DNA from 4 places in the Roseburia sp. AF02-12 genome. Region 1 is predicted to be linked to each of the others. Evidence: predicted binding sites of a transcription regulator. Region 1 holds the regulator's gene; each other region holds the start of a gene.
The links. Region 1 encodes Rex, which represses fermentation and respiration genes when NADH is low (regulators of the CRP and FNR family bind a similar motif). Its sites were predicted from a motif close to ATTGTTAANTANTTAACAAT; they were not measured.
Positions count from the first base shown of each region.

Region 2: a site for Rex is predicted at 1,929-1,948, ahead of gap (type I glyceraldehyde-3-phosphate dehydrogenase). Genes of this name have one in related genera too.
Region 3: a site for Rex is predicted at 1,755-1,774, ahead of DV740_RS07360 (enoyl-CoA hydratase-related protein). Genes of this name have one in related genera too.
Region 4: a site for Rex is predicted at 1,831-1,850, ahead of DV740_RS03940 (iron-sulfur cluster assembly scaffold protein). Genes of this name have one in related genera too.

Region 1 is NZ_QTXS01000001.1:584,259-588,479, forward strand. It holds gene DV740_RS02760 (ABC-F family ATP-binding cassette domain-containing protein) at 1-1,787, shown strand, start outside; gene DV740_RS02765 (redox-sensing transcriptional repressor Rex) at 1,865-2,515, shown strand; gene DV740_RS02770 (hypothetical protein) at 2,527-3,180, shown strand; gene DV740_RS02775 (NAD(P)H-hydrate dehydratase) at 3,184-4,221, shown strand, end outside.
Region 2 is NZ_QTXS01000001.1:129,360-133,580, forward strand. It holds gene DV740_RS00585 (HAD family hydrolase) at 1-178, shown strand, start outside; gene DV740_RS00590 (histidinol-phosphatase HisJ family protein) at 396-1,208, opposite strand; gene gap (type I glyceraldehyde-3-phosphate dehydrogenase) at 2,057-3,073, shown strand; gene DV740_RS00600 (phosphoglycerate kinase) at 3,255-4,221, shown strand, end outside.
Region 3 is NZ_QTXS01000001.1:1,509,087-1,513,307, reverse strand. It holds gene proC (pyrroline-5-carboxylate reductase) at 43-861, opposite strand; gene DV740_RS07360 (enoyl-CoA hydratase-related protein) at 943-1,737, opposite strand; gene DV740_RS07355 (pyridoxal phosphate-dependent aminotransferase) at 2,429-3,598, shown strand; gene DV740_RS07350 (hypothetical protein) at 3,713-3,907, shown strand; gene mutY (A/G-specific adenine glycosylase) at 3,966-4,221, shown strand, end outside.
Region 4 is NZ_QTXS01000001.1:789,238-793,458, forward strand. It holds gene DV740_RS03935 (GGGtGRT protein) at 67-1,077, opposite strand; gene DV740_RS03940 (iron-sulfur cluster assembly scaffold protein) at 1,097-1,789, opposite strand; gene DV740_RS03945 (putative ABC exporter domain-containing protein) at 1,928-3,505, opposite strand; gene DV740_RS03950 (ABC transporter ATP-binding protein) at 3,498-4,211, opposite strand.

The DNA of each region.
Region 1 (4,221 bases):
GTTATCTTGCCCAGTATCAGGATAAAGACAGCAACGAGACCATTTATAATGAAGTGCTTCATGCCTGCGATGCATTAATCGAAAAAGAAGAAAAGCTTCGTAAAATGGAAGAAGACATGCAGCATGTAAGCGCAGATGAATTAGAGAAATATATGGAGCAGTATAACCGTTTCAGCCATGCCTTTGAATTAGAGGGCGGACTGACTTTTCGCAGTGAGATAAACGGTGTGTTAAAGGGACTTGGTTTTTCGGAAAATGATTTCGGAAAGAAAATGTCAGAGTTATCCGGAGGACAGAAGACCAGAGTGGCATTAGGCAGACTTCTGGTAACCAAGCCTGACATTATCATGCTCGACGAGCCGACCAACCACCTTGATATGGCATCCATTGCATGGCTTGAAAACTATCTTTTGAATTATAAAGGAGCCGTAATTATCGTAGCCCATGACCGTTATTTCTTAGACCGGATTGTTACGAAGGTAGTGGAAATATCCCGCCATACGGCAACGGTATTTCCGGGAAATTATACCGCATATGCGAGGCAGAAGGAAATACAGCGGGAAAGTCTTTTGCGACAGTATTATAACCAGCAGCGGGAAATCAAGCACCAGGAAGAAGTAATATCCAAGTTAAAATCCTTTAACCGGGAAAAGTCCATTAAGCGTGCGGAAAGCCGTGAGAAGGCATTGGATAAAATAGAACGTATTGAGAAGCCAATCGATGAAAAAACAGATATGCATATTACATTGGAGCCGGAAATTACCAGTGGAAATGATGTACTTTCGGTGAAAGGTCTTTCAAAATCTTACGAGCATAAACTGTTTTCAAACATTGATTTTCAGATTAAGCGAGGGGAAAAAGTTGCTTTAATCGGAAATAACGGTACCGGGAAAACCACCATTTTAAAGATAATCAATGGAATTGTAGACGCAGATGCCGGGGAGATAAAGCTTGGAAGCAATGTGGAAATCGGATATTACGATCAGGAGCATCAGAACTTAGACCCGGATAAGACGTTATTTGATGAAATTGCAGATGCTTATCCGAATCTGAAGGCAACGAAGATTCGAAATGTGTTAGCGGCATTTTTATTTACGGATGATGATGTGTTTAAGCGGATTCGTGATATCAGTGGTGGAGAAAGAGGTCGTGTTTCACTGGCAAAACTGATGTTATCCAATGCGAACTTCTTAATTTTAGACGAGCCGACCAACCACCTTGATATTATGTCAAAGGAAATTTTAGAGTCAGCCATCAATTCCTATACCGGAACGGTGCTTTATGTATCCCATGACCGTTATTTTATTAATAAAACTGCCAGCAGAATTCTTGATTTAAAGAATGAAACAATTCTAAATTATATTGGAAATTACGATTATTATCTGGAGAAAAAGGAAGTTCAGGAGTTAGCGGCGTTTGGCACAGCTACACAGGATCGTGCAGACAATTCAGTGGCAAAAGGAAATGTCATTGTTTCCGATGGAACTGGAGAAAATAATGGAACAGAGCAGATATCCGGCGGAGGAAAACAGAAGTTAAGCTGGGAAGAAATGAAGAAACAGCAGGCAGCAAAACGTAAGCTGGAAAACGAATTAAAGCGTACAGAAGATGAAATTGCTAAGAGAGAGGCAAAGATAGAAGCATTAAATGATGAACTGTCAAAGCCGGAGGTAGCATCAAATTCCTATGAATTAAACAAAATCCATGAGGAGCAGATGCAGGAAGAGGCAGCTCTGGAAGAACTCTATGCAAAATGGGAAGAATTAAGTTTACAGAAAGATTGTTAAAGTTGTAACACATTGACATCCTTTCGGCAAGAAACTATAATTATTGTAGGGTATTGAGAGCAGGAGGAACTGGCAGAATGAGCAAAGAAATATCACAGGCAGTAATTCGTAGAATGCCAAGATATTACCGATATCTGGGGGAACTTTTAGATGAAGGGGTAGAACGTATTTCATCGAATGAACTGAGTGCAAGAATGAAAGTGACCGCATCGCAGATCAGACAGGATTTAAATAATTTTGGTGGTTTTGGACAGCAGGGATATGGTTACAATGTACAATTTCTGTATGAAGAAATTGGAAAGATTATGGGATTAAATGAACAGCATAATATTATTATTATTGGAGCTGGTAACTTAGGACAGGCACTTGCCAATTATGTGAAGTTTGAAAAACTCGGCTTCGTCATAGTAGGATTGTTTGACGTGAATCCGGAGTTATGCGGAAAATCCATTCGTGGCAATAAAATCGAAATGATTGATAAACTGGAAGAATTTGTAAAGACACATAAGGTAGATATTGCTACACTGACTATGCCGAAAGAAAAGGCAGATGCTGTGGCAAACCAGCTGGTAAGCCTTGGTGTACATGCAATCTGGAATTTTGCCCATGTAGATCTGGAAGTGTTGGATGAAAATGTTGTAGTGGAAAATGTACATTTATCAGACAGCCTGATGCAGTTATCCTATAACATGACAAAGAACAAAAGGAAAAAGGAAACGCTGGAATAGAGGTGTTTTGCATGAAAGATGACAAGGAATTTCTGGAAGCATTAGAAAGCAGAAAAGTACCAATACTTGTATTGGATCAGAAATGGCACAGGCTTTTTGCTTTAAGCGGAAAAACCAGTGAAATCAAGCAGCTGGAAGAAAAGTTAAATCAGTTGTTAGAACAGCAGGGAAAGCTTAATAATGATTTGAAAGAACTGAAAAAGACAAAGAATCGGTTGATGAAAAGCATTGTTGTCAACATGGAAGGAACTCATGAGGAAAATGAGGGGGATATTTCTTCCAGAAAATTAGATGAAGACAAGAGACTGATTGATGAAGTCAATGTCAAAATGGAAGAAATTGAGGATGAATTAATTGAACTTCCACGAAATATAAACAGTGCAAATCAGGAACTTATGTTAGAAAGCATGCGTTACTGCTATGAGAGACTAAGACAGAACAGCAAAGAAGCAGATGAAATTACGGCCTGGATTGATAAGGTAAGGGTAGAACTTAAGAAAAATATCATCAAAAAACAGAACCGTGAAATCAACAACCGGCAGATTTATTCTTATATGCATGATATTTTTGGTGTGGATATTTTAAATATATTTGATCTGCGGCAGGAAGATGAAGACCGTCTGAAGGGAAAAAAAGCGGTGGAAAATGCGGACGAAAGGAATTAATTTATGGAATATCTTGTAAATTCCCGGGAAATGAAAACATGTGATACCAATACAATCGAACATTTTAAAGTGCCATCCATGGTTCTGATGGAGCGGGCAGCACTTTCTGCGATAGAAGTAATACAGGAAAAAGAAATTTCATGTAACCGCGTGCTGGTAGTGTGTGGAACCGGAAATAACGGCGGCGATGGTATGGCAATTGCAAGATTGTTATACTTATCCCACATTCCGGTTGAAGTATATCTCTATGGAAATAAAGCACATTTTTCAAAGCAGGCAAAAGAACAGTATGAAATCTTGACATCATATGGTGTACCATTTATTGATGAAATGGAGGATGCAAATTCCTACAGCCTGATTATTGATGCGTTATTTGGCATAGGATTATCACGAAAATTAGATGATGAACTGGTGCACTTGATGGAACGGCTAAACCAGAGCAGTGCCCACCGGCTGGCGGTGGATATACCATCCGGTGTCTCGGCAGATAATGGGGCTGTATTAGGTGGTGCATTCAAAGCAGATGATACCGTAACCTTTGCTTACTGCAAGACCGGAATGGTATTATTTCCTGGTGCAGAATACTGCGGAAATATTACGGTTAAGGATATCGGAATTGGAGAAGAAAGCTGGTTAGATAAAAGACCTGCAGCTTATGCAATCACAAAGGAAGATCTAAATTCTTTAAATAATCGTGCTGCTGATTCGAACAAGGGAACCTTTGGAAAAGTCCTTCTGGTTGCCGGAAGCGTGAATATGGCAGGTGCGGCGGTTCTTGCAGCAAAGGCAGCTTATCGCAGTGGCTGTGGTCTGGTGAGAATATATACACCGGAAGAAAACCGTATTATCTTACAGACAGCAGTGCCGGAGGCAATTCTTACTACCTATTCTGCAAAAAAGGCTGATACACAGCAACTGATAGAATGTCTGTCCTGGGCAGATGTTATTATTTTAGGACCTGGAATTGGCAAAAGTGATGTGGCACACAGTATTGTAAAGACGGTACTTAAGAATGCGGCAGTACCAATGGTAGTAGATGCC
Region 2 (4,221 bases), 450 kb from region 1:
AGATACCATTGCTTTTGGTGATGGACCAAATGATGTGGAAATGCTGCAATTTGCAGGAACAGGAGTGGCAATGGGAAATGCGATTCCGGCAGTAAAACAGTATGCGGATATGGTTACAGATAAGATTGATGAAGACGGACTGTATCATGCATTCGAACGGCTGCATCTGCTGGGGTAGGATTTGAAGTAAAAACAATTTTCTTATGATAGAAAAAGGCGGCGTGGTTTGTCAACTTAGGAGACATGATAAGTGCCCTTTACTGTATTTATGTTGTTTCCGCAGTTGACGAACCGCGCCGTTACTTTTGCATACACAGGAAAAATCGCATGCCTGCATACAGATTTGGTGAACACCGCAATAAGAAGAGAAATTCGTAAAGCGTGATTCCCATAGTTTACAACGGAAGAAAAGCCGGTTTTCTCTTTTCGAATACAGTAAAATACTGAAAGCCCGCTGCCTTTAAAATGTCCGGTACTTTTGCAAAATCAAATGCAACATGCTCCGGTTTGTGGGCGTCGGCACCGATGGTAATGATTTCACCGCCTAGTTCGTGATAACGTTTTATAATATCTTCTGTTGGATTCGGATGTCCCAGACCATATTTGAAACCACCGGTATTGATTTCAATTCCTTTTCCCATATCAATGAGCTTTTCTAAAATCGCATCAATGACATCGGCATATTTCTGATAAGAATATTCAAGGTTCCGGTTTGGACCGTAGCGTACCACATAATCGATATGTCCATATACATCAAAATGATCAAATACCGCAAGATTTTCCAGGATAGATTCAAAATATTCCTGGTAAGCCTGCTGTTCGGTTTTTCCTTCAAAAAAGCGGGAGTAGTAAGGGTCTTTGCCGTGGATTACATGGGAAGAGCCGATGACAAAATCAAAGTCATATCGGCTTATCAGTTCCTGATGTTTCGCTGCAAGATGAGGCTGCAATCCAAGCTCAATGCCGGTCAGCACTTTTATTTTATCTTTGTATTGCTGGCCCAGCTTCTGGATAGTTGGGAAGTAGACCGGAGTGTCTAAGATAAATTCCGGTTCATCCTCCGGATGTTCTTTTGGATAATCATAATCCATATGGTCGGTAATGCAGATTCCGCCAAGTCCCAGTTCGATAGAGGCTTTAATCATGGATTCTGGTGAGGTCTCACTGTCGGTAGAAAAAGCAGTGTGCATATGTGTGTCCCAAAGCATAGTGTACTCCTTTCTGTGGGGTGTATGGCGGGTAAGGTTGTGCAGGTGGGGAACTGGATGAGAAAGCTTCTTCCCAAAAGCACCGGAACGTTTGTATGTAAGAAGCCGGCACTTCAACCTGCAGTATTTTTCTTTCTTTTATAATAAGCAGTCTTTCCAATGTTTGACAGTATACTGCATTTTGTCTGCCGGCATGCGGATACCGTGAACAGCGTCTGTTAGGGACTCGTAGAATTCCTTTTGCAACCCGGCAACGCTGGTACATGGATGTACCAGCGAGGCACAATCTGAATATGGATATGAATTTGTGCCGGTTGCCGCAAATCAAATATCTTTGCAGGAATTCTTAGAGTCCCTTCAGACAAAGTGTGGTATCCGCTGCTGGCAGACAAAAGCAGTATCCGGTCAAAGCAGCCGGAAAGACAGCCTAATTTCAAGAAAAATACTGCCCGTGAAGTGCTGCGGATTCTCACATTATAACCGCTCCAGTGTTTTCGGGAAGAAGCTTTCCTATTCCTTTCCCCTACATATTGCACAAACCTTACCCAGTGTTTACACATTTCTACTAAGAAAAATGTTACATTTTCACAAGTATAGTAAAATCTTTGTATATAATACACAGAATACTATAATAGAAATTTGACAATCTGTCAAAAGACAGTATGAAAAATGGAAAAGCTATTGTAACATTTGTTTGAAAATGAGAAAGAAGAAATAAAAATAGTGAAAAAATTAACAAAGTGATGGGAACTACTTGAACTTTCGACAAAAATTGGTTAGAATAATACCAGATTGGGTACAATCCCAAATAAAGATATTTTATATTAAATTTCTAGGAGGAATTAATAATGGCAGTAAGAGTAGCAATTAATGGATTCGGCCGTATTGGTCGTCTGGCATTCAGACAGATGTTTGGTGCTGAAGGATACGAAGTAGTAGCAATCAACGATTTAACAAGCCCTAAAATGTTAGCACACTTGTTAAAATATGATTCTTCTCAGGGTAAATATGAGCATGCTGATGAAGTATCCTGCACAGATGATTCTATCATCGTATGTGGAAAAGAAATCAAAATCTATGCATTCCCAGATGCAAACAACTGCCCATGGGGTGAATTAAAAGTTGACGTTGTATTAGAGTGTTCAGGTTTCTATACAAGCAAAGAAAAAGCACAGGCACACATCAATGCAGGTGCTCGTAAAGTTGTTATTTCTGCTCCAGCAGGTAATGACCTTCCTACAATCGTATACAACACAAACCATGAGACATTAAAAGCATCTGATACAATCATTTCAGCAGCTTCTTGTACAACAAACTGCTTAGCACCTATGGCTGATGCATTAAATAAATATGCTCCAATCCAGTCTGGTATCATGGTAACAATCCATGCTTACACAGGTGATCAGATGACTCTTGATGGACCACAGAGAAAAGGTGATTTAAGAAGATCTCGTGCAGCAGCAGTTAACATCGTTCCAAACAGCACTGGTGCAGCAAAAGCTATCGGACTTGTTATCCCAGAACTGAACGGAAAATTAATCGGATCTGCTCAGCGTGTTCCAACCCCTACAGGATCTACAACAATCTTAACAGCAGTTGTTAAGAAAGCTGGCGTTACAAAAGAAGATATCAATGCAGCTATGAAAGCAGCAGCTAATGAGTCCTTCGGATACAACGAAGACGAAATCGTATCTTCTGATATCGTTGGAATGAGATTCGGTTCTCTGTTCGATGCAACACAGACCATGGTTAACCAGGTATCTGATGATCTGTACGAAGTACAGGTTGTTTCTTGGTATGATAACGAGAACAGCTACACATCTCAGATGGTTCGTACAATCAAATACTTCAGCGAGTTAGCATAATTTACGAGAGAAACCCGCAAAGCGTGTTTCCCGTAGTTTAACGAACAATCACTGCACGGTAGACTACTTTTTTAAGCGACAGGCTGCCAGAGTGCAGATAAGACTCAGGAAAAGGGTCCGGTCTTTTAGGACCGGGCTCTTTCTTGCTATTAGAAATAAAATTTAAAGGAGACTACTTAATATGTCATTAAATAAAAAATCTATAGATGATATTAATGTAAAAGGACTTCGCGTTCTTTGCAGATGTGATTTCAACGTACCATTAAAAGAAGGAAAGATTACAGACGAGAACCGTCTGGTTGCAGCGCTTCCTACAATCAAGAAATTAATCGCTGATGGTGGAAAGGTTATCCTTTGCTCCCATTTAGGAAAAGTAAAAACAGAAGAAGACAAACAGACCAAAACTCTTGCACCAGTAGCAGCAAGACTTACAGAGTTATTAGGACAGGAAGTTAAATTCGTTGTTGACCCTGAAGTTGTTGGTGAGAACGTAAGAGCAGCAGTAGCAGCTATGAACGATGGCGATGTTATCTTACTTGAGAATACACGTTTCAGACCAGAAGAGACAAAGAACGGAGAAGCTTTCTCTAAAGACCTTGCTTCTATCTGTGATGTATTTGTAAATGATGCATTCGGAACAGCTCACAGAGCACATTGTTCTAACGTAGGTGTTGCACAGTTAGTTGACACTGCAGTAGTTGGATACTTAATGCAGAAAGAAATCGACTTCCTTGGAAATGCAGTAGAGAATCCGGTAAGACCATTCGTTGCAATCCTTGGTGGTGCAAAAGTTGCTGATAAATTAAATGTAATCAACAACTTACTTGAGAAATGTGATACCTTAATCATCGGTGGTGGTATGGCTTACACATTCTTAAAAGCAAAAGGATATGAAATCGGAATCTCTTTAGTAGATGATACTAAGATCGATTATTGTAAAGAAATGATGGCAAAGGCAGAGAAACTTGGAAAGAAACTTCTTCTTCCGGTAGATGCTGTAACGATCAAAGATTTCCCAAATCCTATCGATGCTCCAGTTGAAGTAGAAACTTATGATGCAGACAAGATGCCGGCAGACAGAGAAGGCTGTGATATCGGACCTAAGACACAGACACTTTTCGCAGATGCTGTTAAGACTGCTAAGACTG
Region 3 (4,221 bases), 920 kb from region 1:
CAGTAAATTAGTCCTTCCGGGGTTTCTTATATGCCTTTAATATCAATCGGAGAGTTTGCTCATGGCACGGGATTTTTCAGAGCAGGCATTCTGGGCAGCAATTACGGTGCTGCGGAAAGAGCCTTCCTCTAATTTAGCCACAGCAGCAATGGTAGTTCCGGCCGGGGAGCAGACTGCATCCTTTAATTCACCCGGATGTTTACCGGTCTCTAATACCATTTTAGCTGCACCAAGAACGGACTGGGCAGCAAATTTATAAGCCTGGGCACGCGGCATTCCGTCATTAACGGCTGCGTCAGCCATTGCTTCAATAAACATATAGACATAAGCCGGTGAGGAACCACTGACTCCGACTACGGCATCCATAAGACTTTCCGGTACAATTTCTGCTTTACCAAAGCTTTCAAAGAGAGAGACAACCATTTTGGTTTCTTCTTCTGTGATATGCTCATTTGGGGTAATGGCAGACATGGCTTCCTGAACCATAGCCGGTGTATTTGGCATGGTACGAACCAGTTTAATATCTTTGCTGAATAAAGATTCAATCCGTGAAATGGTCTGTCCGGCAGCAATGGCAACTATGATTTTGTCATCGGTAACACTGTCTTTGATTTCTTTGATGACTGTTTCATAAAGATATGGTTTTACAGCAAGAAAAATGATATCGGATTCTACAGCAACAGTCTCATTGTCTAAGGTGGTGCGGATACCATACTGCTCAGAAAGTGTATCCAGTGTGACCTGGGTTTTCGCACTGGCAATCAGGTGGCTGGCAGGAACCAGACCGGAAGAGATAATTCCGCCAATCATGGCACGACCCATATTACCGCTTCCGATAAAACCAATTTTTTTATCTAACATGATGCATTCTCCTTTTATGAAAGGGGATATCCCAGATGATACTGGAATATCCCCTTTGATATTGTCTAAGTATAAGTTCAATTAGAAATCTGTTAAGTCAGCAGCTCTTCTCTCTAAGAAAGCACTCATGCCTTCTTTTTTATCATGGGTAGAGCAGGTTACGCCAAACAGGTTAGCTTCCATTTCAACAGCATTCTTGATATCCATATCATATCCGTTGTTGATAGCAGCTTTTGCGATAGATACTGCATAGCTTCCTTTAGAGATAATTTTCTCTGCCATAGCTTTTGCGGTTGGCATTAATTCTTCTTTTGCAACAACTTTGTTTACAAGTCCGATGCGGTATGCTTCGTTTGCATCGATGTTATCGCAGGTGAAGATCATTTCTTTTGCACGTCCCATGCCAACAAGACGGGCAAGTCTCTGTGTACCACCGAATCCTGGGATGATTCCAAGACCACACTCAGGCTGTCCGAATACTGCGTTGTCAGAAGCAATACGGATATCACATGCCATAGAAATTTCGCATCCGCCACCTAAAGCGAATCCATTAACAGCAGCAATAGTTACCTGTCTCATATTCATTAATTTAAAGAATGGAACAGAAGCTTTCATACCGAATGCTCTTGCTTCAGCAGCAGAGAAGTTAACCATCTCAGCGATGTCAGCACCAGCAACGAAAGATTTGAATTCGTTACCTTTCTTATCAGCACCACCGGTTAAGATAACGACTTTGATATCGTCTCTTCCTTCAATTTCGGTAAGAACAGTGTTCAGTTCATCCAATGTTTCGGAATTCAATGCGTTTAATGCTGCAGGTCTGGTAATAGTAAGAACTGCAATTTCGTTTTCAACTGTTAAAGTTAAGTTGTTCATGAAATAGGACCCTCCTGATTGATAAATTATTAACAATGTTTCAATACTTATAATGGTATAACTTTTGGGGGGATTTGTCAATAAAAACTGGTATTTTACAGGGATTGTGCTACAATAGGAAAAGACTTGTCATGTGATTACGCAATGGTTTTTGTGAGAAAGCGGATTTTTGGAATTTTAAGCAGCTTTTCTATAAGATTTTTTGTTGAAAGCAGAATGTATACAATTCTTAAAAGTGCTTTTTTCTTATTGTTGTCTGTTTTGCCGCCTGCTTTGACCGGATGCCTTTTGTGGTCCGTCTGTTACGGATATCTAAGGCACCTTTAAGCAGCTCTAGGCATTTCTGCTTATAAAGCTGTTTTTCCGGCAACCGGCGCATAGTCACATCCGTGCTCCAATGCGCCTTCCTGACACATCCATGTGCCAGGATTGCCAGTTGACAAAAGAAATGCCAAGAGCTGCTAGCAAGGCACCTAAATGATATCCGTAATCAGGCGAACCGCAGAAGGCATACTGTCAAACATTGGAAAAACAGGCATTATCCCAAGAGAAAAAAGCTCTTTTTTAGAATTGTAGCATTCTGATTTCTAAAAAGGCTATAGAAAAGCTGCTTAAAATTCGAAAACCACTGCTTCTAAAAAATAATTGCGTAATTACATGACAGGACTTGTACAAAGAGAGGTCAATGAAAATGAAAGATACAAAATCATACTTATCAAAAACCGTACAGGATATGCCGGATTCCGGAATCAAGGATTTCTTTGATGTGGCAAATACCATGGAAGGCGCACTTTCACTGGGTGTAGGCGAACCGGATTTCCCGACACCGGAGCATGTAAGAGAGGCAGCGATTGCTTCTATAAAAAAGGGGGATACCAAATACACCGATAACCGCGGAACGGTAGAGCTGCGTGCAGCGGCAGCGGATTATCTGACAAAATTTGATTTGCATTATGATAAACAGGACGAAATACTGATTACCATGGGAGCCAGCGAAGGAATTGATTTAGCTCTTCGGACACTGGTGAATCCGGGAGAGGAAGTCTTAGTGGCAGAACCTTCCTACGTTTCCTATATTCCATGTATTGAATTATGTGGCGGTGTTCCGGTATCATTAAAATTAAGAGCGGAGAATAAATTCCGTTTGACCAGAGAACAGTTAGAGGAAAAGATAACGGAGAAATCCAAAGTCTTACTGATTTCCTATCCGAACAATCCGACCGGAGCCATTATGGAAAAGGAAGATTTAGAGGCAATCGCAGAAGTGGTAAAGGAACATGATTTGTTCGTGATTACCGATGAAATCTATGCAGAATTAACCTATGGAAAGAAACATGTTTCCATCGCATCCCTTCCGGGCATGTATGAGCGCTGCGTTGTATTAAACGGATTTTCCAAAGCATTTGCCATGACCGGATGGCGTATGGGAATTGCAGCAGGACCAAAGGATGTTATTTTCCATATGAATAAAATACATCAGTTTACAACTATGTCAGCAGGAACCACCAGTCAGTATGCGGCATTGGAAGCATTGACCAGTCCGGTGAGAGATGAAGAGATTGCAGTCATGCGGGAAGAGTATGATGCCAGAAGAACACTGATGGTAGAGGGATTCCGTAAGATGGGATTATCCGTAGCAGAACCGGAAGGTGCATTCTATGTATTTCCGGACATTCGAAAAACAGGACTTACCAGTGAAGAATTCTGTAACCGCCTGTTGCAGGAACAGAAGGTAGCCGTTATCCCGGGAAATGCCTTCGGTACATGCGGAGAAGGCTTTGTACGGTGCTCCTATGCATATTCGCAGGATGTCATTCGTGCCTGTCTGGAGAAAATTGCTGAATTCGTAGCACAGTTCTAATAATTGGAAAATTATTATGTGATGCATTTGATTTACGTGAGTAGATGGTATTGTTGATAAGATACCCGGACAGTCCGTTAAGTAAGGATGCCTGATAAAGGCGGTTAGTGGCACTTGGAATTTCGTCCGGCATCCGGCAACGCTGGCACAGGGATGTGCCAGCGAGGTGCATATGAACATGGATGTGAATTTGCACCGGTTGCCAGCGAAGGCTGTATCCCTTCGAAATTCTTAGTGCCACTTATCGGCTTTATGTGGCATCAGAACTTAACGGACTGCCGGGATATGCTCGGTTCAAACTATCGATAGCAACGTACAACCCTGCACCCACGAAACAGAAATAGAATTAGAATTAGAAAGAGGAATCATGAGAGAACCATTTGACCTGACAACCCTGATAGAACCATTATTAAATTGGTTTAAAGACCATGCCAGAGTGTTGCCCTGGCGCAATGAGCCGACCCCATACCGGGTGTGGGTGTCTGAAATTATGCTGCAGCAGACCAGAGTGGAAGCGGTAAAACCATATTTTGTCCGGTTTTTAAAGGAGCTGCCGGATGTAGCAGCACTTTCAGACTGCCCGGAGGAGAAGCTTTTGAAACTCTGGGAAGGACTTGGATACT
Region 4 (4,221 bases), 200 kb from region 1:
AAAATAAGAGAGTCTTCGGATTTCTCCAAAGACTCTCCAAAAAGCCTATAAAATCAAGCTTTCTATTTAGAATTTACCAGCTTTTGCTGCTTCCTCGACGGAAACGGCAACTGCTACTGTAGCACCAACCATTGGGTTATTACCCATTCCGATTAAGCCCATCATCTCAACGTGAGCTGGTACGGAAGAAGAACCTGCAAACTGTGCATCAGAATGCATACGTCCCATAGTATCTGTCATACCATAAGATGCAGGACCTGCAGCCATGTTATCTGGGTGAAGTGTACGTCCTGTACCACCGCCGGATGCTACGGAGAAGTATTTCTTACCCTGCTCGATACATTCTTTCTTGTATGTACCTGCTACTGGATGCTGGAAACGTGTTGGGTTGGTAGAGTTACCGGTAATGGAAACACCTACGTTCTCATGATGCATGATTGCAACACCTTCCTGAACATCATCAGCACCGTAACATTTTACAGTTGCACGAAGTCCGTTAGAATATGCTTTTTCATATACAACGTTAAGTTTAGCTGCTTTGTAATCATACTGTGTCTCAACAAATGTAAATCCGTTGATACGGGAGATAATCTGTGCAGCGTCTTTTCCAAGTCCGTTTAAGATAACACGAAGTGGTTTCTGACGTACTTTGTTTGCTTTCTCAGCGATTCCGATTGCACCTTCAGCAGCTGCAAAAGACTCGTGTCCAGCTAAGAAACAGAAGCACTCTGTCTCTTCCTCTAATAACATTTTTCCAAGGTTACCATGTCCAAGACCTACTTTTCTGTGGTCAGCAACAGAACCTGGAATACAGAATGCCTGAAGACCTTCACCGATTGCTGCGGCAGCATCAGCAGCTCTTTTGCATCCTTTTTTGATTGCGATTGCAGCACCTACAGTGTAAGCCCAGCAAGCGTTCTCGAAACAGATAGGCTGGATTTTCTTTACCTGATCATATACATCAAGTCCAGCAGCTTTTGTAATTTTTTCAGCTTCTTCAATAGAGCTGATACCATAGCTGTTTAATACAGCGTTAATCTGGTCAATTCTTCTTTCATATCCTTCAAATAATGCCATTATCTTCGTCTCTCCTTTCTTACTCTTCTCTTGGGTCAATGATCTTAACAGCATCAGCTACACGACCATACTGGCCTTTTGCTTTTTCCCATGCAGTGTTAGGGTCATCACCTTTTTTGATAAAGTCTGTCATTTTTCCAAGAGAAACGAACTGATATCCGATAACTTCGTTGTTCTCGTCAAGAGCGATGCCTGTTACATAACCTTCAGCCATCTCTAAGTAACGAACACCTTTCTCCTTTGTTGCGTACATAGTACCAACCTGGGAACGAAGTCCTTTTCCTAAATCTTCCAGACCAGCACCTACTGCAAGTCCGTCATCAGAGAATGCACTCTGAGTACGTCCGTAAACGATCTGTAAGAATAACTCTCTCATTGCTGTATTGATTGCGTCACAAACAAGGTCAGTATTTAATGCTTCAAGAATTGTTTTTCCCTGAAGAACCTCTGCTGCCATTGCTGCTGAATGTGTCATACCTGAGCATCCGATTGTCTCAACCAGTGCTTCTTCAATCACACCATTTTTTACATTTAATGAAAGCTTGCAGGCACCCTGCTGTGGTGCACACCAGCCTACACCGTGTGTAAATCCTGAAATATCTTCAATTTTTTTGGAATGAACCCATTTTCCTTCTTCTGGAATTGGAGCTGGCTCATGTTTTGCGCCCTTGGCAACAGGACACATGTTTTCGACTTCCTTCGTGTAAATCATTATAAGACTCCTTTCGATATGAAATATATATCATGTTAAACTTTGTTATACATTTAACACACCGCCCTCATTTTCTCACATTTTTTTACATTAGTCCAGTCTTTTTTACAGGAAATGCCCCTTAATTTTCTCAATTTGTTAATCTAATGCCTCCATCCGCTCAAATGCAAAGGATGCTCCGATTGCTCCAACCAGTGTCAGCAGGAATATAACGACTATCATCATAATAAATCCTGCAGTCACGGAAATGAACGCTCCCGTTGCTACTGCCACAATGATTCCGACACATAATACCAGTCCCTGGAACAGCATCCGAAGAATCGTTCTGCCCAGTTCTCCAAACATTTTCCCTATCACGACATCTGCCAGCATATTCATATAAAGCTTATTAGCATTCAGGCACATATATAAAATGACGGTCAAAATCATGTAAGACACCGGAAGTCCCATTACGATACTGCCCGGCAGCGTAATCAGAAGTCCGTCAATCAGCGCACGGATATGCTCCATTTTGGTGGCATACCACATTTTCTTAAAATTACTGTCCGGAATCAGATAGGTGTATGGATTTGCCAATTCCTTCGACCACTTCGTCTTATAACCGCTGAAAATAAAGATAACATAGGCAATGACGCCCGGAATTACAAACATTTTAAAAGGCTGGCTGGAAATTTTATTATAATAAGAGACAACCGCAATTGCCACACCTATAACCAGAAACAGCACCGAATTCCAGCCAAAGATAAAGAAACGGTTTTTACGGTATTCTAATACCTGCCGGTAGAAAATTGCTTTAGCGTAAGTTCCCTTATAAGCCATCTTTACATTCCGTAAATACTTTTTCTTGCCATTTCCCACTACAACCTCGCCCTTTTTCGAGCGTTTCATCCGGTCATCATAATCTTCTGCAAATTTTGCAGCATCTTCATAGAATTCTCCGGTACACTTCATCTTTTTCGCATAAAGTACCAGCAAAACAGTACTGATTAAAAGAAGTACGGTTGCCACCACATTGATTCCTGCAGGACCTATGATAATAAGCTGAATCAATGCAATTTCCCAGCCTATAATCGGAATCAGCTGTACCACCGGAAGCTGGATTAAGTCCACAAACACAGATAACTGCATACCTTTCACCGAAACAAAGTAGATTGCCACCAGTGCAAAAGCTGCCATTACTCCATACATAATATAAGTAAGTACGGTAAAGAACTGTTTAGGAAGTGTTTCATTTCCATAGCAGATAATCATTAACGCTCCCTCTAAAATATTTTCCAGTACACCAGCATAAAGGAAATATAAAATCATCTTATATGGTGTAACACCAAATACTCCAATTCCAAGTACCAGTACAAATAGTTCAACAATAAAATTGGTTAAGAACTGCTTCATTCCGGCATGAAGAATAACTTTCTTCGGTTCTTCCGGTGCAGCAAATACAAAATGTACTTCTGACGGGCGGAACAACAGTCCTTTTCTCTTGATATAGGAAATCAGATTTGCCGGAACAATCATAACCATCAGTACGGATAAAACAGTTGCAATTCCTTCCGGGCTGTTTAATCCGAAATCGACAGACATGGAACCAAGTCCATACAATACCAATGCTGCATATAAAACAACAAATACCAGTGCAAGAAAAGTCTGTGGCCGTTTCAGGTTCCGCTTCACTTTATTCTTAATGGTCTGGAAAAAAACAAAGGAAAGACTACTCATGTTCTTCACCACCAGTCTTTGGTTCTGTCACTTCAAAGAACAGTTCTTCTATGTCTTTATCCGCAATTTCATTTTTGTTAAATGTTGCTATAATTTTCCCTTGTTCCATTACAAACATCACATCCCACAAATCTTTTACCATTTCAAGCATATGGGTACTGATAAGAATGGTACAGCCTTTCTCTTTTAACTCCAGCACAACTTCTTTCAGTTCTTTTATGGCTGCCGGGTCAAGTCCAACCATTGGCTCATCCAACATCACAACCTTTGGATGAATAGCAAGTGCACAACAGATACTGACCTTCTGCATCATTCCTTTGGATAATTCATTTCCCAGCTTCTCCTGTTTATCCAGAAGTTCAAAACGTGTCAGCAGTGCATCTATTTCTTCCTCTGTAATGTCACTGTTATATGCCCGCTTCACATATTCGATATGCTCCCGCACCGTCAGCGCTTCAAACATTGCCGGAATCTCCGGTACATAGCCAAATATTTTCTTTGCTTCCAGGCTTCTTGCCTTCATTCCATTAATACCAACACCGCCTTCATAGCGAAGGAGTCCTGCAATACTCTTTATAATGGTTGATTTTCCGGCACCATTTGGTCCAAGCAGGATACCGACCTGACCATCCTGCACCATAAAGCTGACATGGTCTACTGCCACATTCTTTCCATATTTCTTAGTAAGCTCTTGTACTTCTAACATTTTCACCCTC